Regions from separate parts of the Zeimonas sediminis genome, predicted to be linked through region 2. Evidence: predicted binding sites of a transcription regulator. Region 2 holds the regulator's gene; the other holds the start of a gene.

Region 1 (6,459 bases), 420 kb from region 2:
AGTCCGAGGCCAGCGGGCTCAGCGCCGGCTCGGTGAAGCCGCGCTGGAAGTCCACGACCAGCAGGGCGGGGCGGCTGCCCGGCTTCAGGCTGCGGTCGAAGCCGCCGCGGAGGTTGAACGGGTCTTTCACCGCTCAGCGCGCCCCCGAAACGTCCACCAGCGCGCCGCTCACGTACGAAGACTGAGGCCCTGCCAGCCACAGGATCGTCTCGGCCACTTCCTCGGCCGAGCCGGCGCGGCCCATCGGCACGCCGCTCATAAGCCGCGTGAGGCGATCGGGCGCGCCGGCGGCCGCGTGCAGCTCGGTGTCGATCAGGCCCGGGCGCACCGCGTTCACCCGGATGCCCTCGGCGCCCACCTCGCGCGACAGGCCGATCGTGAAGGTGTCGGTGGCGCCCTTGCTGGCCGCGTAGTGCACCCATTCGCCGCCGCCGCCCAGCGGCGCGGCGCGCGAGGACACGTTGACGATCGCGCCGCCCTTGCCGCCGCGCGCGGTCGACATCCGGCGGATTGCCTCGCGGGCGGCCAGGAAGTAGCCGGTCACGTTCAGCTCGAACACCGCGCGCAGCGTGTCGGCGTCGATGTCGGCCACCTTGCGGATCGGGCCGGTGGTGCCGGCGTTGTTGACCAGCGCGTCGGGCGGGCCGAACTCGGCGTCGCAAGCGGCGAACAGGGCCTTCACGCCCTCGTCGGTGGCCATGTCGGCCTGCACCGCCAGCACGCGGCGGCCAGTGGCCCTGCCGGCCGCGGCCACCTCGTTGGCGCGGGCGGTGTTGCCGGCGTAGCTGAAGCACACGTCGTATCCGTGGCTGGCGGCCAGCACCACGGTGGCCGCGCCGATACCTCGGCTGCCGCCGGTCACGATCATCACCTTGTTCATCGCTTGTCTCCCGTGTCCGCGATCAGGCCCTGCGATTCCACGCCGTCGATCAGGCAGATCTCGTCGTTTTCCGAAGTGTCGCCGCTGATGCCGATCGAGCCGACGATCTCGCCGGCCGCGTTGCGGATCAGCGCGCCGCCGGGCACCGGCACCATGCGGCCGTCGGACATCGCGTTCAGCGCGGTGAAGAAGGCCGGCATCTTCTCGGCGCGGCGGGCGAGTTCGCGGCCGCCGAAGCCCATGCCCAGCGCGCCCCAGGCCTTGCCCATGGCGATGTCGGGGCGCAGCAGGCTGGAGCCGTCGCCGCGCTTGAGCACCTTGATGTGGCCGCCGGCGTCGAGCACGCACACGGTCAGCGGCTGGAAGTTCATTTCGCGGCCCTTGGCCAGCGCGCGATCGGCGATGGCGTCGGCCTTGTCGAGAGGCAGGGAATTCATCGGGCTGTTTCCTCGAAGTGGAGTTCGGTGTTCGGTCAGGCCTTGCGTTCCAGCCGCGCCATCTCGGCCAGCACCGCGCAGACGGCAGCGGTGTCCTGCTCGCCGCGCCCCTGCGCCATGGCCGCAGTGTAGATCGGCGCCGACGCGTTCAGCAGCGGGGTGGGGCAGTCGAGCGCGGTCGCGAACTCGGAGATGATCTTCATGTCCTTCTGCCAGATGCCGACCTTCATCGTGGCCGGCTCGTAGCGGTCGGCCACCATCTGCGGGCCGCGCACGGTGAACATCCGCGAGCCGCCGGCGCCGTCGCCGATCACGCGGTAGATCGCCTCGGGGTCCAGCCCCGCCTTCATGCCGAGCACGAAGGCCTCGGCCGCGGCCACGTTGTGGATCGCCACCAGCAGGTTGGCGACGAACTTCATCTTGCTGCCGTTGCCGAAGGCGCCCAGGTCGTGGGTCGCGCGGGCGAAGCCGTCGAACACCGGCCGGCACCGCTCGATCGCGGCGCTGTCGCCGCTGGCGTAGACGAGCAGGTCCTTCGTGACGGCCTGCGCGCCGGTGCCGCTCAGCGGGCAGTCGAGCATGGTGACCTGCGGCGCGGCGGCGGCGGCCAGCCGCTCCTTGTCGGCGATCGGCAGCGTGCTGGCCTCGATCAGCACCAGACCGTCGCGCTGCGCGGCGAGCAGGCCCTGCGGGCCAGTGACCACGTCGTCGAGCGCCTGAACGCTGGGCAGCACGCTGACGACGATGCCGACGGCGCGCGCCACCGCGGTCGGCGAATCGGCGGGCCGGCCGCCGGCTTGCTCGAAGGCGCGCATCCGCTCGGGCGCGACGTCGAAGCCGACCACCTCGAAGCCGGCGGCGATCAGGTTGGCGGACATCGCGCTGCCCATGATGCCGAGGCCGATCATGCCGACGCCGGCGGGGCGTGTGGAGTCGTTCATCGTGTGTGCGTCGTGGGGTTGGAGGGACGTCGTGCGGTCGAGGGTCTGCCGGGCGCCGGCGCCCGATTCAGAGCACCGATGGCAGCCAGGTGCTGATCGACGGGAACGCGATCAGCAGCACCAGCGCGACCACCAGCAGCGCGGTGAAAGGCAGCGAGCCCGCGAAGATCTCTTCGAGCGAGGCCGAGTCGCCGAGCGCCGACTGCATCGCGAAGGCGACCATGCCGAAGGGCGGCGTGAGCAGGCCGATCTCGATCGCCACGATGCTGACCATGCCGAACCAGATCGGGTCGTAGCCGAGCTTCACGATGACCGGGAACATGATCGGGATCGTGAGCAGCAGGATCGACACCGAGTCGATGATCATGCCGAGCAGCAGGAACACCAGCACGAAGGCCAGCACGATCACGATCGGCGCCACTGGCAGGGCGGCCGCCCATTCGCTGAGGCTCGAGGCCAGGCCCGAGATCGTGAGCATGCGGCTGTACATCTGCGCCGCGATCAGCAGCAGGAAGATGCTCGCGGTCGAGCGGCCGATTTCCGACAGCACTTCGATGCTCGAGCTGCGGTTCACCTTGCCCGCCACCAGGGCGAGCACCAGCGCGCCGGCCGCGCCGATCGCGCCGGCCTCGGTGGGCGTGAAGAAGCCGCCGTACAGGCCGCCCAGCACCAGCGCGATCAGCAGGATAACGCCCCAGGGGCGGATCGCGGCCTTCACGATCTCGGCGAGGCCGGGCTTGGCCCCGGCGCTGTCGAAGTCGCCGGCCACGCCCGGAGAGAACCGGGCCCTTAGCCAGATACCCAGCGACAGCAGCGCGGCCACCAGCAGGCCCGGCCCCACGCCCGCGGCGAACAGCTTGCCGATCGACTGTTCGGTCAGCACGCCGTAGACGATCATCAGGATCGAAGGCGGGATCAGCATGCCGAGGATCGCGCTGCCGGCCACGATGCCGAAGGCGAACTTGCGCTCGTAGCGCAGCCTGAGCATCTCGGGGATGGCCAGCTTCGAGAACACGGCGGCAGAGGCGACCGACACGCCGGTGATCGCGGCGAAGATCGCGTTGGCGATCACGGTGGCCACGCCCAGGCCGCCGCGCAGGCGGCCGAAGATCACGTGCGCCGAGCTGAACAGGTCGCGGGTGGCGCCGGAGAGATTCGCGAGGATGCCCATCAGCACGAACAGCGGGATCACTGCGAACACGTAGTCCATCACCGCCTGGTAGGCGGTCGTGTTGAGCAGGCTGATCGCCACGTTCGGCTTGCCGGTGATCGCCCAGATGCCGATCACGCTGAGCAGCGCCAGCGACACGCCGATGTGCACGCCGATCAGCACCAGCAGGAACACGCCGGCGACGGTGAGCAGCGCGATGGTGATCGGGTCCATCAGGCCTTCTCCCCGGGCTGTCCGAAGGGCTTGCCGCGCAGGTGCCCGGCGAGCATGACCAGGAACTGCAGCGCAGTCAGCGCCGCGCCGAGCACCACCAGGCTGCGGATCGGGTAGGTGGGCACGCGGACCGGGTCCTCGCCCTCGAACTCGCCGACCTTCCAGGCCTCGATCATCTGGTCCCACCCGGAGTACACGATCAGCGCGAAGATCGCCACGCCGAGCAGGCAGCTCAGCACCTCGACCGCGCGCTGCGCGCCGGCCGGCATGCGGTCGAGCAGGATCGTGGAGCGCAGGTGGGCGCCGATCTTCAGCGTGTGCGGCATCATGCACCAGACCAGGCCCACCACCGAGATCTTCACGATCTCGGGCACGCCGAACAGCGGCGAGTCGAAGAAGGCGCGCCCGATCACGTCGGCGGTGATCAGCAGCATGATCAGCACCACCCACACGGCGCCCAGCAGGTTCAGCGCCGACAGCAGTCGGTGGAAGATCGCCAGTCCGGCGTTGGCTTTCATGTCGGCGTTCCCGGTGAATGAAAAGCCCCTCGGGGCGCTTGCCGCGAGGGGCGGGGCCCGGCGAGGGGCTTCAGTTCACTTTCCAGTCGCGCGGCATCTTCACGCCGGCTTCCTTCAGGGCCTTGATGTACTCGGCGATCGCCTTGCCGGGCTGGCCGGCCTTGTTGATCTCGGCGGTGCGCTCGTTCGGGATGTCGGGCAGCGCGTTCGCCCACTTGACCTTCTCTTCTTCGCTGAGCGAGCGCACGTTGGCGCCGGCCGCCTTCATCGTCTCGACGCTGCGCTTGCCCTTGTCGAGCGCCATCTGCGTCTGCACGGTCGTGAACTCCTTGCCCACCTCGAGCATGATGTCCTGCACCGGCTTGGGCAGCTTGCGCCAGGTGTCCTTGTTGATCGCGAGGACCACGTTCGGGATCGCGCCGAAGTCGGTGAAGGTGTAGTTCTTCGCGACCTCGTGCAGCTTGAAGCCCACGGTGGCGTCGGGGAACATCACCCAGCCCTCGTACACGCCGGTCTGGAAGGAGGTGTAGGCCTCGTTCAGGTTCGACTGCACCGGCACAGCGCCCACGGCCTTGAGCCACGGGATGTTCGGGCCGGCGGCCGCGATCTTCTTGCCCTTGAGCTCGCCGACCTGGTCCCAGGCGAAGGTGGTGACCAGGTTGTAGTTGCCCACGCTGCCCACGCCCAGGAAGACCTGGTTGTACTTGGTCTCGAGGATCTTCTTCAGCTCGGGCACGTTGTCGTAGACCTGGCGCGCGGCCTTGGCGGCGACCATCGGATCGGGGCTGCCGAAGGGCACGAAGTAAGGGAAGTTGTGCGCCATCAGCTTGGCCGGCTCGAAGGCCACGTGCAGGTCGGCGATGTCGACCAGTCCGCTCTCGACCGCCTCGAGGCACTCGCCGAGCTTGCAGACCGAGCCGCCGTAGGCGTTGATCCACTCGATCTTGTGGCCGGTCTTCTCGGCGACCCGCTTGCTGACCTCGGGCGCGAAGAAGTCGCGCATCGCGGTGATCCACACGGCGGCGTCGGCCGGGTGGCCGGCGCCGATGGTCAGGCGGAAGGTGTCCGCCATGGCGCTGTTCGATGCCGCGGCGCCGATCAGGCTGGCGGCGATGATTCCGAGGACTCGCTTCTTCACTGGTTCTCCCCCAAACACGTGGATTGACTGCCGGACCTCGACTGCCGCGCGCATGCGCGGCAGGGCGGGCACGGCCGACCGGCGCTCATCCTTGTTGCGGATGTCGCGCCGGGTGCTATAAATTCACCATATATTTATACACCCCATTCCCCCAGCCTGTCATCTCGCGGCGCCTCAGACGTGATCACTCCTGCTGCCATGACCGGGATCGGCGCCGAAGTCTGCCGCCAGCTCGAGCACGACATCGCGAGCGGAAAGCTGCCGCCCGGCACCCGGCTCGACGTGAAGGCGGTCGCCGAGCGCTTCGGCGTGTCGCGCACGCCGGCGCGCGAGGCCTTGCTGCAGCTCGCCACCGCAGGGCTGATCGACTTCCAGCCGCGCCGCGGCGCGGTGGTCGTGATGCTCGATCCGCGCGAGGTGATGGGCATGGTCGAGGTTCTCGTGGTGCTGGAGGCGCAGGCCGCGCAGCTTGCGGCCCGGCGCATCGGCGACGAGCAGCGCGAGGCGCTGCAGGCCGCGCACGCCAGCGGGGAAGCGGCTGCCGGCTCGGGCGATTCCGCGGCCTATGCGGAAGCGAATCTGCGGCTGCACGACGTGATCTACCGCGCCGCGGCCAACGACTACCTGCATCGGCAGATCGTGCACCTGAGGGGGCGGCTGGCCTTCCACCGGCCGCTGGCGCTGGCCCGGCCCGAGCGGATGCGCGCCTCGAACGCCGATCACGCGCTGATCGTCGATGCGATCCTGCGGGGCGACGAGGAGGCGGCCCGCGCGGCGATGACGAACCACATTACCGTGGGCGGCACCACGCAGGCCGAGCTGCTGGTGCGCTGAGGGCGCGATCGGCAGGGGCGGGCTTGCCGAAGCGAGGGATTGCCCAGCGCCCGATCGCCGGGGGCTGGATTCGAGCCGGCAGCTTTGCTTAGACTCCGGGGTGCTGCGCATGGAGCCCGGGAGGACGCCCAGGCATGAACGACCCTGAGTTCGAATCGGCCCGGCGATCGCGCCGCGCCAGTCTCGCCCTGATCGGCGCGCTCGGCGCGTCGCTGCTGTCCGCCTGCGCCTCCCGCTCGCCGGGCGGCCCGGGCGCCGATGGCCGCGGATTCTTCGACGGTCCCGCCGCCGACGTGGCGGGCGACCTGCCCGACGCGCTCGCCCGCG
Region 2 (14,584 bases):
GCAGCATGCGCGGGATCTTGTAGATGCTGGTGGCGTCCCAGACCGAGATGACCGAGTCGAGCGGCACGTTGGAGAACAGCGAGATCTTCGCGCGCTCGTCGTCGGGAATCCGGCGGTCGGCCCGGCACATCAGCATGTCGGGCGAGATGCCGATCTCGCGCAGCTTCTGCACCGAGTGCTGGGTCGGCTTGGTCTTGAGCTCGCCGGCCGACGCGATGAACGGCACCAGCGTCAGGTGCACGAAGCAGGAATTGCCGCGGCCGAGCTTCAGGCTCATCTGCCGGACTGCCTCCAGGAAGGGCAGCGACTCGATGTCGCCGACCGTGCCGCCGATCTCGACGATCGCGACCTGGGCCGCCTCGGGCGTGCCGATGCCGGCCCCGCGCTCGATGAAGGCCTGGATCTCGTTGGTGATGTGCGGGATCACCTGGACCGTGCGGCCGAGGTACTCGCCGCGCCGCTCCTTCTTGATCACCGACTCGTAGATCTGGCCGGTGGTGAAGTTGTTCCAGCGGCGCATGCGGGCGCTGACGAAGCGCTCGTAGTGGCCGAGGTCGAGGTCGGTTTCCGCGCCGTCTTCGGTGACGAACACCTCGCCGTGCTGGAACGGGCTCATCGTGCCCGGATCGACGTTGATGTACGGGTCGAGCTTGAGAAGGGTGACCCGGATGCCGCGCGACTCGAGCAGCGCGGCGATCGACGCGGCGGCGATGCCCTTGCCGAGGGAGGACACCACGCCACCGGTGACGAATACGAATTTGGTCATGAAGGTCCGCCGGTAAAGCGCGATTATACAGGCGAGCCGGCCGCCACGGGCCCGGTTCCGGAGGCCGCGTGCCAGGGCAGGCGGACGATCACCGCTGTGCCGCCGCCCTCTGAGCGCTCGACCTGCGACTCGCCGCCGAGGGCCGCGATCCGGGCGTCCGCGGCCGCGAACCAGCCCGGCACGCCGCGCCCCTTGCCGGGGGGCGCCCCGTCGTCGTCGATCTGCAGCAGCAGGCGACTGTCCTCGCGGGACGCCGCCAGGATCACGCCCGAGGCCCCGTTGCCGAAGGCCCGTTCGAGCGCCGCCGCGGCCGCCTGCAAGGCGGCGGTCTCGATGACCGGGCTGGCGAGCCCGAAGCCGGCCTCGTCGGCCGGATCGAGCAGCAGTTCCACGCGGCAGCCCGGACGCCGCAGCCGCCAGTCGGCAGCGAGCGCGCGCAGCGCTTCCGGCAGGCCGCCGCAGGACAGCGCGTCGGGGCGCACGCGCGCCACCAGCGCGCGCACCGATTCGATCACCGAATCGGCCTGGCGCAGCATCACCGAGGCCAGCGGCGCCAGCGAGGGCTCCGCGCCGGCGAGCCGCGACTCGAAGGACGCGGCCAGCGTGCGCAAGGCGGTGAGCTGCGGGCCGATCTCCTCGCGCAGCGTGCGGGCGACGTCGCCCGACTGCGCGTCGAGCTCGCGCTCGAGCCTCAGCGCGAGCCCGATGCCCGGATCGCGGGACGCGTGCTGATCCGCCGGGGCGCCCGCTGCGCTCGCGCCCGGGCCCGCGCCCGAGGCGCCGTCATCGCGCTGGGCCTGCATCGCGGCCCGCCCACTCCCGAATCGACTGCCCTGCATGGCCGACACCTCCCTAGTGCTTCGTTCGCGATTCTAGTCATCGACGCGGCGACTTTATAATCCGGCGACATTCGACGACCCACCGAGGAATCCGATGAGCAAGGTTTACCCAAGCGCCGCCGAAGCGCTGGCGGACATCGTCCGAGACGGCCAGATGATCGCCGTCGGCGGCTTCGGCCTGTGCGGCATTCCCGAGGCGCTGATCGCCGCGCTGCGCGACAGCGGCGTCAAGAACCTGACCTGCATCTCGAACAATGCGGGCGTCGACGGCTTCGGCCTCGGCCTGCTGCTGGCCACCCGCCAGATCCGCAAGATGATCGCCAGCTACGTCGGCGAGAACAAGGAGTTCGAGCGGCAGTACCTGTCCGGCGAGCTCGAGCTCGAGTTCACGCCACAGGGCACGCTGGCCGAGAAGCTGCGCGCCGGCGGCGCGGGCATTCCCGCCTTCTTCACGCAGACCGGCGTGGGCACCATCGTGGCCGAGGGCAAGGAGATCCGCGAGTTCGAGGGCCGCAAGTACGTGATGGAGCGCTCGCTGGTTCCCGACGTGTCGCTGGTCAAGGCCTGGATGGCCGACCGCTCGGGCAACCTGGTGTTCCGCCGCACCGCGCGCAACTTCAACCCGAACGTCGCGATGGCCGGGAAGATCACCGTGGTCGAGGCCGAGGTGATCGTGCCGACCGGCGAGATCGACCCCGACGCGATCCACCTGCCCGGCATCTACGTGCACCGTATCGTGCACAACCCGACCCCGGAAAAGCGCATCGAGCAGCGCACCACCCGCCCCGCTCGCTGAGGAGAGACGCATGGCCTGGACCCGAGACGAAATGGCCGCGCGCGCGGCCCGCGAACTGAAGAACGGCTACTACGTGAACCTGGGCATCGGCCTGCCGACGCTGGTGGCCAACCACGTGCCGGCCGACATGGAGGTCTGGCTGCAGTCCGAGAACGGGCTGCTCGGCATCGGCCCGTTCCCGACCGAGGACGAGGTCGACCCCGACCTGATCAATGCCGGCAAGCAGACCGTGACCACGCTGCCCGGCTCGTCGATCTTCTCGTCGGCGGATTCGTTCGCGATGATTCGCGGCGGCAAGATCAACCTGGCGATCCTCGGCGCGATGCAGGTCAGCGAGAAAGGCGACCTGGCCAACTGGATGATCCCCGGCAAGATGGTCAAGGGCATGGGCGGCGCGATGGACCTGGTCGCCGGCGTGGGCCGCGTCATCGTCCTGATGGAGCACACCGCCAAGAAGAAGGACGGCACCGAGGAGCAGAAGCTGCTGAAGGAATGCTCGCTGCCGTTGACCGGCGTCGGCGTGGTCGACACGATCGTCACCGACCTCGGTGTGATCAAGGTGACGCCGAACGGCCTGAAGCTGCTCGAGCTCGCGCCCGGCGTCTCCAAGCACGAGATCGTCGAAAAGACCGGGTGCCCGATCGACGTGTCGGCAGTCTGAGCAGGCTCGCTGGCCCGGGGGTGGGGTTTCCTTCTCGCCGGGCTTTGGCAAGCCGAGTGCTTCCGAAGGGAGCGGCGATCAGGGAGGGCGCTGTCTGAGCGGGCCTGAAGGGCCCGCGAGTTGCGCCCGACCCGCCGCGGACGAGGAAGACGAGGGAAGCCCCGCAAAGCGGGGCCGCAGCCTCAGCCCGGCGAGAAGGAAACCCCGCCCCCGGGCCCCGCCACGATCACCCCACCGGCTCGACGATCGCCTTGCGGACCGCGTCGGGCAGCGGCGTCGACTTCCGCTTCGGGAAATCGACCCACACCACCTTGGCGCCGCCTTCGGCGTAGACCGTGTCGGGATCGTCGGTGCGCGACAGCAGCGCGGTGGTCTCGAAGCTGGAGCGGCCGATCTGGCCGACGTACAGCCGGCAGCGGACCGTGCCCGGGTACTGCAGCTCGCGGATGAAGCTGCAGTGCGCGTTGACGATGACCGGCCCGGTGCCGTCGGGATTCGCGCTCATGCCCAGCGCGTCGAACCAGCTGATCCGGAGCTGCTCGAGATAGCGGAAGTAGACCGTATTATTGACATGGCCCATCGCGTCCATGTCGCCCCAGCGGATCGGGATGTCCATCTCGAACACCGGGACCCTTTCTTCTTCGCGTCGCTGTCCAGTCACCCTCGGTCGATCTCCGTGCAGAAGCCAAGTCATCAGAAGGATTCGAGTCCCGGCGAAGCCGACGGCGCGCGCGACTTCCCGCAGCCGATGCGCTCGCATCCGGAGCGCTTCGCGCTGCAGAACGAGATCCACGCGCGGCCGCGGCTGGCCGTGGCGTCGCCCCAGTCAGTTTCGCACATCGCCCTGCTGGGCCCCGAGGGCCAGGCGGTGGATCCGACACACCCGGGCTCGCTGTACGCGGCGATCGGCCGGCTGTGCGAGCGCCTCGGCCGGCCCGGCCCGCCGCCCGGCGTGCGGCACTTCTTCGGCGACTTCGGCAGCTTCCGGCTGAAGTGGGAGCGGCACGGCGAGTTCGACGACCTGACCGTCTACCGCGACGACTGCAGCGCCGCCGCGCCGTTCGCCGATCCCGCCCTGTCGGCGCTGCCGGCTGACTGGCTGGCGAGCCTGCCCGGCCAGCAGATCGCCGGCCTGCACGTGGCCGTGCTGCCAGCCGAGACGCGCGAGAGCTTCGCCGATCTCTTCGACCGCGAATCGCTTACCGCCGCCACGCTGGCCGACGGCGCCGCGACCGCCTGCACCGACTTCCGCGTCGGGCCCGACGGCTTCACCCGCTTCCTGCTGCTGACGCGCGACACGAGCCGCACGCTGACCGGCCGCGAGGTGCAGCGGCTGATCGAGATCGAGGTGTACCGGATGATGGCGATGCTCGCCTTTCCGCTCGCCCGCCGCACCGCCGGCGAGCTGGACGCGGTCGAGCGCGAGCTGAGCGAACTGGTCGCCCGGCTGGAGACCGCCGAGGCGACCGACGAGCCGGCCCTGCTGCGGCAGATCACCCGGCTGGCCGCCACCGTCGAGCGGATCGCCGGCACCACCGGCTTTCGCTTCGCGGCCGCGCGCGCCTATCACGCGATCGTCCAGCAGCGCGGCGCCGGCCTGCGCGACGGGCGGCTGCCCGGCCTGCAGACGCCGACCGGCTTTCTAGAGCGCCGTTTCGGCCCGGCGATGGCCTTCTGCGAAAGCGTCGCCCGCCGGGTCGACGCGACCGCGGAGCGGATCGCCCGCGCCAGCGCCCTGCTGCGCACCCGCGTGGACATCGAGCGCGAGCGGCAGAACCAGGAGCTGCTGGCCGCGATGAACCGGCGCGCCCGCCTGCAGCTGAACCTGCAGCAGACGGTCGAAGGGCTGTCGGTGGCGGCGATCACCTATTACGCGGTGGGACTGGTCGGCTACATCGCCAAGGCGGCGAAGGCCGGCGGCTGGCCGGTCGATCCCGACCTGGCGGCCGGGCTGTCGGTGGTGCCGATCGCGATCGCGGTCGCGCTCGGCATCCGTCACATCCGCGAGGGCATCCGGCGCCGCCTCGGAAGCGGCGCCGCCGGCAATCACGACTGATTCAGGCCGCCCGTGCCGGCAGGTGCCTGAGCCCGCGGAAGCGCAGCCGGCGGTCGCGGTCGGCTGCGCCGTCGCGCTGCAGGCCAGGGAAACGCGCGACCAGCCTCCCGATCGCGATCCGGCCTTCCATCCGCGCCACGTTCATGCCGGCACAGGCGTGATCGCCGTGGCCGAAGGCGACGTGACGGTTCGGCTTGCGGCCGACGTCGAAACGCTCGGGGTCGTCGAACTGCGACGGGTCGCGGTTCGCCGCGCCGATGCACAGCGTGACCAGCGTGCCGGCCGCGACCGGCACGCCGCCGATCTCGCAGTCGGCCGTCATGCAGCGGTTGTTGAACTGCAGCGGGCTCTCGTAGCGCAGCATCTCCTCGATCGCCGTGTTCAGCAGAGACGGGTCCTCGCGCAGCCTGCGCAGTTCGTCGGGCCGGGACAGCAGCGTGTCCAGGCCGTTGCCGATCAGGTTGGTCGTGGTCTCGTGCCCCGCGTTGAGCAGGAAGATGCAGTTCTGGACCAGCTCGGCGTGGCCGAGCCGCTCGCCGCCGACCTCGCCCTGGATCAGGCGGGTCAGCACGTCTTCGTCAGGATCGAGCGGATGCGCCCGCCGATCGGCGATCAGGCCGTCGAGATAGGCCGAGAACTCGCGCACCGCCGCATTGCCGGTGTCCAGCATCTGCCCGGTGGGCACCGGCTCGAGCGCCGCCAGGATCGCGAGCGACCAGCCGCGCAGCGGCCCGCGGTCGGCGCGCGGCACGGCGAGCAGGTTGCCGATCACCTCGACCGGGATCTGCGCGGCGAAGTCGTCGATCAGGTCGAACGCGCCCTTGTCCTGCATCGCGTCGAGCAGCCCGTCGACCAGCGCGACCACGCCCGCCTCCATCCGCGCGATCGCGCGCTGGTTGACCGCGCCCAGGATCAGCCTGCGCACCCGGGTGTGCAGCGGCGGGTCGTTGAACACCAGGCTGGTCGTGTGGTGCTCGTAGAGCGGCGTGTCGCCGAACTTCGGCCGGAACTCGCGCTTCTTGTCGGAGCTGGCGTGCGGGCTGCGATAGACCGCCGACACGTCGTCGAAGCGGGTGAGGAACAGGCTGCCGTCGGCGAGCCGGCGCACCGGGTCGTGCTCGCGCAGCGCGCGGTAGTACGGATAGGGATCGTCGACGAAGTCGGGCGGCGGCGCCGACAGCTGGAAGCCCGAGGCGAATGCCGCCGCCTCTCGGGGATCGTCGAGCCGGGCTGCGGTCTCGCGCATCGGTTCCCTCCTCCGTCGATCGCCGCGGCTGCCGGGCGCGCTACAGCGCGAAGCCGTCGTCGGCCGCGATCACCGCGCCGTTGACGAAGTCGGACTGGTCCGAGGCGAGCAGCAGCATCACGCCGTCGAGGTCCTCGGGCTTGCCCACCCTGCGCCGCGGCAGCATCTGGATCAGCTTCTGGCCGGCCTCGGTCTGCCAGTGGTGGGCATTGATCTCGGTCTCGATGTAGCCGGGGCAGACCGCGTTGACGTTGATGTTGTAGCGGCCCCACTCGAGCGCCATCGCCTTGGTCATGTGCACGACCGCGGCCTTGCTCATGCAGTAGACGCCGATCTGAGCGAGCACCCGCAACCCGGCCATCGAGGCCACGTTCACGATGCGGGCGCGCCGCGTCGGGTCCTCCTTGGCGCGCGCGATCATCCGCTTGCCGACCGCCTGGGCCACGAAGAAGGCGCCGCGCGTGTTGGTGTCGAAGACGAAGTCGTAGTCCTCGGCGGTGACGTCGACCAGCCGCTGGGTGGTGCTGACGCCGGAGTTGTTGACCAGGATGTCGATCGGCCCGGCATCGGTCTCGGCCTGGGCGACGGCCGCCTCGATCGCTGCGTTGTCGGTCACGTCGAGCGCGACGACGTGCGCGTCGCCGCCGGCCGCCTCGATCTCCGCGCGGAGCTCCTTCAGCCGTTCCGTGCGGCGCGAGGCGAGCACGACCTGGGCGCCGTTGTCGGCGAGCAGCCGGGCGAAGCGCGCCCCGAGGCCGCTCGATGCGCCGGTGATCAGGGCCGTCTTGCCGGTCAGGTCGAATGAGGTGGGCACTGTGTTCTCCTTGCGCCGGCCGCCTCGACCGCGGCCGCGATGATTTCGGGAAAGCCTTGCGGCCGATGTTATCCGAATCGATCCGCAGCGCCCCCCGGTTTGCGCCGATGCACCGGTTTCCGGGACAATCGACGGTCGAACAAGGCACTGTCTGCATCCTCCGGAGAAGAAATGGACGTCCAGCGCGACTCGATGGAATTCGACGTGGTCATCGTCGGCGGCGGCCCCGCCGGCCTGGCCGCCGCGATCAGGCTCAAGCAGCTCGCCGCCGACAAGGGCAGCGAGCTCGGCGTCTGCGTGATCGAGAAGGGTTCCGAGATCGGCGCGCACATCCTGTCGGGCGCGGTCATGGATCCGCGCGCGCTGAACGAGCTGCTGCCCGACTGGAAATCGATGGGCGCGCCGCTGAACACCGAGGTCAGCGAGGACCGTTTCCTGTTCCTGTCCGAGACCGGCTCGCGGCAGGTGCCGAACTGGATGCTGCCCGCCTGCTTCCAGAATCACGGCAACTACGTGATCAGCCTGGGCAACGTCGTGCGCTGGCTGGGCCAGCAGGCCGAGGCGCTCGGCGTCGAGATCTACCCCGGCTTCGCAGCCTCCGAGGTCCTCTACAACGACGACGGCTCGGTCAAGGGCGTGGCCACCGGCAACATGGGCGTCGGCCGCGACGGCGAGCCCACCGACGCCTTCCAGCCCGGCATGGAGCTGCACGCGAAGTACACCTTCTTCGCCGAGGGCGCCCGCGGCCACCTGGGCAAGCAGCTGATCTCGAAGTTCGCGCTCGACGCCGGCCGCGACCCGCAGAGCTACGGCATCGGCCTGAAGGAGCTCTGGGAGATCGACCCGGCGAAGCACAAGCCGGGCCTGGTCGTCCATACCGCCGGCTGGCCGCTGTCCAGCGACACCTACGGCGGCTCCTTCCTCTATCACTTCGACGACAACAAGGTCGCCGTCGGCTTCGTGGTCGGCCTGAACTACAGCAACCCGTGGCTGTCGCCGTTCGAGGAATTCCAGCGCTACAAGACGCACCCGGCGATCCGCCATTTCCTCGAGGGCGGCAAGCGGCTGTCCTACGGCGCGCGCGCGATCACCGCGGGCGGCCTGAACTCGCTGCCGGACTTCACCTTCCCGGGCGGCTGCCTGATCGGCTGCGACGCCGGCTTCCTGAACGCCTCGCGGATCAAGGGCAGCCACGCGGCGATCAAGACCGGCATGCTGGCGGCCGAGGCCGCGTTCGAGGCGATCGCCGCGGGGCGCGCCAGCGACCGGCTGACCGCCTATCCCGAGGCCTTCCGGGCCTCGTGGCTGCACGACGAGCTGTACCGGGCGCGCAATTTCAAGCCGGCGATGGGCAAGGGGCTTTGGCTGGGCACGCTGCTGGTCGGCATCGACCAGGTGGTCTTCAAGGGCAAGGCGCCGTGGACGATGCACACGACCAAGCCCGACCACGCCTACCTGAAGCCGGCCTCGGAATGCACGCCGATCCAGTACCCGAAGCCCGACGGCAAGCTGAGCTTCGACCGGCTGTCCTCGGTGTTCGTGTCGAACACCAACCACGAGGAGAACCAGCCGATCCACCTGACGCTGAAGGATGCCTCGGTGCCGGTGGCGACGAACCTGGCCAAGTACGCCGGCCCCGAGCAGCGCTACTGCCCGGCCGGCGTCTACGAGTTCGTGAAGGACGAGGACGGCAGCGATCGCCTGCAGATCAACGCGCAGAACTGCGTGCACTGCAAGACCTGCGACATCAAGGACCCGACGCAGAACATCGTCTGGGTCGTGCCCGAGGGCGGCGGCGGGCCGAACTATCCGGGCATGTGAGCGGGCACGTGAGCGCGGGCCGGCGAGCGAAGCCGGCGCGCCAATGAAAAGAGGCCTGCGAATGTCGCAGGCCTCGTGCGGGGAGCCCTCGCTCCCCGGCCGGCAAGCCGGGAAAAACCCGGCCGCCTGACCGGCTTACTGGCCGAACTGACGCGCGCGCCGCGGGCCGCCCCGGCCGCCCTCGCGGTCGCCACCGCCATAGCCGCCACCACCGCCGCCGCCGCCGCCGTAACCGCCGCCACCACCACCGTAGCCGCCGCCACCACCGCCGCCGCGATAGCCGCCGCCACCGCCGCCGCCGTAACCGCCGCCGCCACCGCCAGGACGACGACCACCGCCGCCGCCGCCGAAGCCGCCGCCACCGCCCTGTTCACGGGCTTCGTTGACGACCAGGCTGCGGCCTTCGAGCGAGTAACCGTTGAGCGCCCGGATCGCGGCTTGCGCCGCTTCGGCGGAAGCCATGGTGACGAAACCGAAGCCGCGCGAGCGGCCGGTTTCGCGATCGGTCACGATCCGCGCGTCGGTGACTTCGCCGTGCGCTCCGAACAGCTCCGAAAGCTGGGCATCGGTGGCGCGCCAGGGCAGATTGCCCACGTAGATCTTGGTTCCCATCGGGTGTACGAATCCTCGAACCGTTTCGAACATTGCATTTCGAGGAACACCGGAACCAGCAGACCGTGAAATGCAATTCCCGGGCCGTCCAGAACACGGCCCGCATTCACTTTGCCACAAATGCCGGGGTCTGCACAGGAGTTTCCTGACGGGGCCGAGAAAAATATCGGGGGCTTGAAAGTCGAGCGCTCACTGTATGAAAATACAGTCTGCGAAACCCCCCGGGAATCCGTCCGATGCGCGAGCTCACCGCAAGACAGCAGGAAATCCTCTCCCTGATCCGGCAGCACATCGCCGATACCGGCTTCCCGCCCACGCGGGCCGAGATCGCCTCCCGGCTCGGGTTCCGGTCGGCCAACGCGGCCGAAGAGCACCTGAAGGCACTGGCGCGCAAGGGGGTGATCGAGCTCACGTCGGGCGCGTCGCGCGGCATCCGCCTGCGCCTGATGCCCGACGCGCAGAACGAGGCGCCGCAGGCGGTCCGGATCTCCTTCAGCCTTCCGCTGGTCGGGCGGGTGGCCGCCGGCAGCCCGATCCTCGCGCAGGAGCACATCGAGGCCAATTACGCGCTCGATCCAGAGCTCTTCAGCGAGCGGCCCGACTACCTGCTGAAGGTCCGCGGCATGAGCATGCGCGACGCCGGCATCCTCGACGGCGACCTGCTCGCGGTGCGGCGCGCGGCCGAGGCCCGCAACGGCCAGATCGTCGTGGCGCGCGTCGGCGACGACGTCACCGTCAAGCGCTGGCAGCGCCGCGGCCACGTCGTCGAGCTGCTGCCCGAGAACCCCGACTTCTCGCCGATCGTCGTCGACACCCGCCACGAGGAGCTGGCGATCGAAGGGATCGGCGTGGGCCTGGTGCGCGCGGGCAAGGGACTCTGAGCAACCGTGTCGAGCGAGCCTCCAGCCGGGGCACGACTGCCCGCGCCGCTGCCCGCATCGGTCTGGCGCGCCAGCCAGCTCGGACAGGCCGGCGTCGACACGCTGCCCACCGGCTATCGCGCGCTCGATGCCGAGCTGCCCGGCGCGGGCTGGCCGGCCGGCATGCTCACCGAGCTGATCGCCCGCGAGCCCGGCATCGGCGAGCTCCGCCTGCTCGTGCCCCTGCTCAGGCAGCTTAGCCGGGAGCGGCGCATCGCGATCCTGATGGCGCCGCCGCTGGTTCCCTACGCGCCGGCGCTGGCCGACTTCGGCATCGATCCCGACTGCCTGCTCGTGGTCCAGGCGCAGAACGCAGCCGACCGGTTGTGGGCCGTCGAGCAGGCGCTGCGCAATGCCGGATTCGGCGCCCTGCTCGCCTGGATTGCCCAGGATCGCTGCCGCCCCGAGCACCTGCGGCGCATGCAGGCGGCGGCCCGCGGCGCAACCGGCCCGGTATTCCTGTTCCGCGAACTGCCCGCCCAGTTCCAGCCTTCACCGGCCCCCTTGCGCCTGTTGCTGCTGCCGCGCCCGCAGCAGCGGCTGTCGGTGCAGATCCTCAAGCGGCGCGGCCCGGTGCTGTCGCGGCCCGTCGTCGTCGACCTTCCCGGGCCGCCCACGGCGATCCGCCTGCGCCCGCGCGCGGCCGAGCCGCAGGGCAGCGGCACGGATGCGGACGCCCGTCGGCCTGCCGAGGCACGGCTGCAAGCCGGCCACGCCGACGCGCCGTTGCGCGTGATCTGAACCGGCAGCGCGGCGCCGCTTCCCCGGCACCGCCGGAATCCTCCCATGCGCTGGCATGCCCTTCGATTCGAGCCGCAGGCGGTGGCCGGGCCCGGCGAACTCGCCCGGTTGGCCACCTGGGCGATTCGGTTCACGCCGGTCGTCAGCGTCGAGGCGCATGCCGGACTGCTGCTCGAAACCGGTCCCAGCCTTCGCTATTTCGGTGGCGCCGATGCGCTCGAGCGCCTGATCCGGCAGGAACTCCTGGCCCAGGGCTTGCGCGCCTCGCTCGCGATGGCGCCCACGCCGGGCGCCGCATCGCTGCTCGCCCGCTGGCGCGACGGCGCCCGCTGCCTCGCGCCGTCCGGGCTGCCGGCACGCCTCGGACCCTTGCCCGTCGCCTTGCTGGAATCGGCGGCCCCATGCCTCGACGCGCTCGAGTCGGCCGGCCTGCGCCGGATCGCATCGCTGCTCGCGCTGCCGCGCCACGGCCTGGCGCGCCGCTTCGGCCAGCCCCTGCTCGACGAACTCGACCGGGCGCTCGGGCTTCGCCCCGATCCCCGCCCCCGTCACGTGCCGCCGCCCGCCTTCGACGAACGGCTCGAGTTGCCGGCCAGGGTCGACGCCACGCCCGCCCTGGAATGGGCCGCCTTCCGGCTGGTCGAGCACCTGTGCCGCTGGCTGCAGGCCTCGCAGAAGGCAACCCGGGCTTTCGAGCTCGCGATCGAGCACGACGGCGAACGCCCCGACACCGTGCTGGCGCCGGGACTCGCCGAGCCGGCCTGGCACGTCGACCGCCTGCGACCGGTGCTGCGCGAGCGGCTGGCGGTTCTCAGGCTGCCGGCGCCGGCCTCTGCCCTGCGCTTGCGCTGCCGCGAGCTCGATCCGGCGGCGCCGGCGAGCGGCAGCCTCTTCCCCGATCCGGCAGGCGTGGCCGAGGCGCTGGCCCCGCTGGTCGAGCGCCTGCAGGCCCGGCTCGGGCACGAGGGGGTCCGCCGTCTGCAGCAGGTCGATGACCATCGCCCCGAGGCGGCGTGGCGGGCCTGCGAAGCCGATCTCGCGCTGCTGAAACGCCGGCCGTCCCGGGCATCGCCGGCAACGCCTCGCCTCGCCGCGTTGCCCAGGCCATTGTGGCTGCTCGATTCGCCGCTGGCGCTGGGCGAGCGCAACGGCCTGCCTTTTCGCGAGGGCCCGCTGAGCCTGCTCGCGGGGCCGGAGCGAATCGAAAGCGGCTGGTGGGACGACCGTTCGGTGCAGCGCGACTATTTCGTCGCCGAGGACTCGCTGCACCGCCTGCTCTGGATCTACCGCGAGCGCCTGGGCGACGACGCGGCCGGCGGATGGTTCCTGCACGGCCGCTTCGGGTAACGGCGGTCCGCGCGCCGCAGCCCGCGCACGGCCGCCGAGCAACCGCCGCCCCTGGCTACATCACATCGTCGACGAGTGCTGGCCCGAGGCGCGCTCGGCCCGCGACTGGCAATCGACGCAGCGAAGCGCCACCGGCTGCGCCTGCAGCCGCGCGAAGGGAATCTCCACGCCGCAATCCACGCAGAAGCCGTAACCGCCTTCGTCGATGCGCCGCATCGCGCCGCGAAGGGCCCGCCACTCCTCGATGTCGCGCAGGGCCTCGGAAAGATCGATCTCGCTGCTCGAGATCGCCTGCGACAGGTCGCCTGTGTCGCCCACCCGGTCGAGCACCGTCAGGTCGTCGGCGCTGTCGCCGAGCTTGCGGGCGATCTCCTCTTCGAGCACGGCGAGGCGCTCGCGCATTCCGGCGAGCAGGCCGGCGATCTGTTGGTCCGACAAAGCCATTCGCATCTCCTGTAGCGTCGATGCGAATTGTCGGTCACGACAGCCTCGCGGGCGTTGACCCCCGTCAACCGGCGCCCGGCGCGATCAGGTCGATCGCGTCGGTGATCACGCAATCGAGCCCGGCGCCGCGCAGTTCGGCCGCCCGCGCCGGCTCGTTGACCGTGTACGCGAGCACGCGCAGGCCCGCCGCCCGCGCCCGCGCGATCGTGGCGGCATCGAGCGCGCGGTGGTTGGCATCGAGCGCCACGCAACCGAGCGCGCGGCAGCGATCGAGCCAGTCTTCCGGCAACTGCGCAAGCAGCAAGGCGCGCGGCAGCTCCGGGGCCACCCGGCGCGCCGCATCGAGGGCCGCTTCGGAGAACGACGAGATCAGCGGCGGCACCTCGGCCTCGCGCCACAGCAATCGCGCCTCGATCGCGATCGCCGCGCCGGTCTCGGCCTCGCGGCCCGGGCAGGGCTTGATCTCGATGTTGGCGAGGCAATCGTTGGCGCGCAGCCAGCGCGCGACGCGCGCGAGCGTGGGCACCGGCTCGCCGGCGAAACGCGCAGAGTGCCAGCTGCCCGCGTCGAGCCTGGCGATCTCGCCCCAGCTCATGCCGGCCACGCGCCCGCTGCCGTCGGTGGTCCGTTCCACCACCGGGTCGTGCATCAGCATCGCCACGCCGTCGCCGGAGAGCTTCGCGTCGAACTCGAACATCCGGTACCCGTAGTCGAAGCCGGCGCGCATCGCCGCCAGCGTGTTCTCCGGCGCGAGCAGGCCGGCGCCGCGGTGGGCGACGAAGGCGGGATACGGCCAGCCGTCGAAGTCGACGCTCGGCATCTTGGAAGCCAGGATCACGACATGCCCCTTCGGTTCGGGCTCACTTGTCCGGGTCGACGAGGCCCTTGACGAACCACTTCTGCATCAGCACGACCACCGCCACCGGCGGCAGCATCGCGAGCATCGCGGTGGCCATCACCAGCTGCCACTCGGTCGCCGCGTCGCCGCCGGAGATCATCCGCTTGATGCCGATCACCACCGGGTACATGGACTCCTGGGTGGTGACCAGCAGCGGCCAAAGGTACTGGTTCCAGCCGTAGACGAACAGGATCACGAACAGCGCCGCGATGTTGGTGCGCGAAAGCGGCACCAGGATGTGGAAGAAGAAGCGCATCGGACCCGCCCCGTCGATCTTGGCGGCCTCGGCCATCTCGTCGGGCACCGTCATGAAGAACTGCCTGAACAGGAACGTCGCGGTGGCCGACGCGATCAGCGGCAAGGTCAGGCCGGTGTAGGTGTCGATCAGGCCGAGCGTGGACATCACCTCGTAGGTCGGCATGATCCGCACCTCGACCGGCAGCATCAGCGTCACGAACACCATCCAGAACGCGAGCTTCTTGAGCGGAAAGCGGAAGTAGATCAGCGCGAAGGCAGACAGCAGCGAGATCACGATCTTGCCGACCGCGATGACCATCGCCATCAGCAGGCTGTTGCCCAGCATCCGCGCCACCGGCGCCCCCGAGTTGCCGGCGCCGGAGGCA

The links. The regulator LexA, encoded in region 2, represses DNA repair genes until DNA is damaged. The targets are predictions, from matches to a motif close to ACTGTATNNNNATACAGT.
Region 1: M6I34_RS05240 (C4-dicarboxylate TRAP transporter substrate-binding protein) is a predicted target of LexA. The motif match lies at 5,424-5,441, and genes of this name have one in related genera.

What each region holds. Positions count from the first base shown of each region.
Region 1 covers NZ_JAMQYE010000001.1:1,123,538-1,129,996, reverse strand. The annotation lists gene M6I34_RS05270 (isochorismatase family protein) at 1-130, opposite strand, end outside; gene M6I34_RS05265 (SDR family oxidoreductase) at 134-880, opposite strand; gene M6I34_RS05260 (GlcG/HbpS family heme-binding protein) at 877-1,317, opposite strand; gene M6I34_RS05255 (NAD(P)-dependent oxidoreductase) at 1,353-2,258, opposite strand; gene M6I34_RS05250 (TRAP transporter large permease) at 2,326-3,642, opposite strand; gene M6I34_RS05245 (TRAP transporter small permease subunit) at 3,642-4,160, opposite strand; gene M6I34_RS05240 (C4-dicarboxylate TRAP transporter substrate-binding protein) at 4,231-5,298, opposite strand; gene M6I34_RS05235 (GntR family transcriptional regulator) at 5,479-6,132, shown strand; gene M6I34_RS05230 (C40 family peptidase) at 6,267-6,459, shown strand, end outside.
Region 2 covers NZ_JAMQYE010000001.1:697,191-711,774, forward strand. The annotation lists gene M6I34_RS03250 (CTP synthase) at 1-766, opposite strand, end outside; gene M6I34_RS03255 (sensor histidine kinase) at 790-1,605, opposite strand; gene M6I34_RS03260 (CoA transferase subunit A) at 1,700-2,401, shown strand; gene M6I34_RS03265 (CoA transferase subunit B) at 2,412-3,062, shown strand; gene M6I34_RS03270 (acyl-CoA thioesterase) at 3,289-3,678, opposite strand; gene M6I34_RS03275 (DUF3422 family protein) at 3,739-5,118, shown strand; gene M6I34_RS03280 (cytochrome P450) at 5,120-6,364, opposite strand; gene M6I34_RS03285 (SDR family oxidoreductase) at 6,405-7,178, opposite strand; gene M6I34_RS03290 (electron transfer flavoprotein-ubiquinone oxidoreductase) at 7,350-8,999, shown strand; gene M6I34_RS03295 (RNA recognition motif domain-containing protein) at 9,135-9,611, opposite strand; gene lexA (transcriptional repressor LexA) at 9,848-10,492, shown strand; gene imuA (translesion DNA synthesis-associated protein ImuA) at 10,499-11,272, shown strand; gene M6I34_RS03310 (Y-family DNA polymerase) at 11,318-12,619, shown strand; gene M6I34_RS03315 (TraR/DksA family transcriptional regulator) at 12,680-13,063, opposite strand; gene ugpQ (glycerophosphodiester phosphodiesterase) at 13,128-13,883, opposite strand; gene ugpE (sn-glycerol-3-phosphate ABC transporter permease UgpE) at 13,924-14,584, opposite strand, start outside.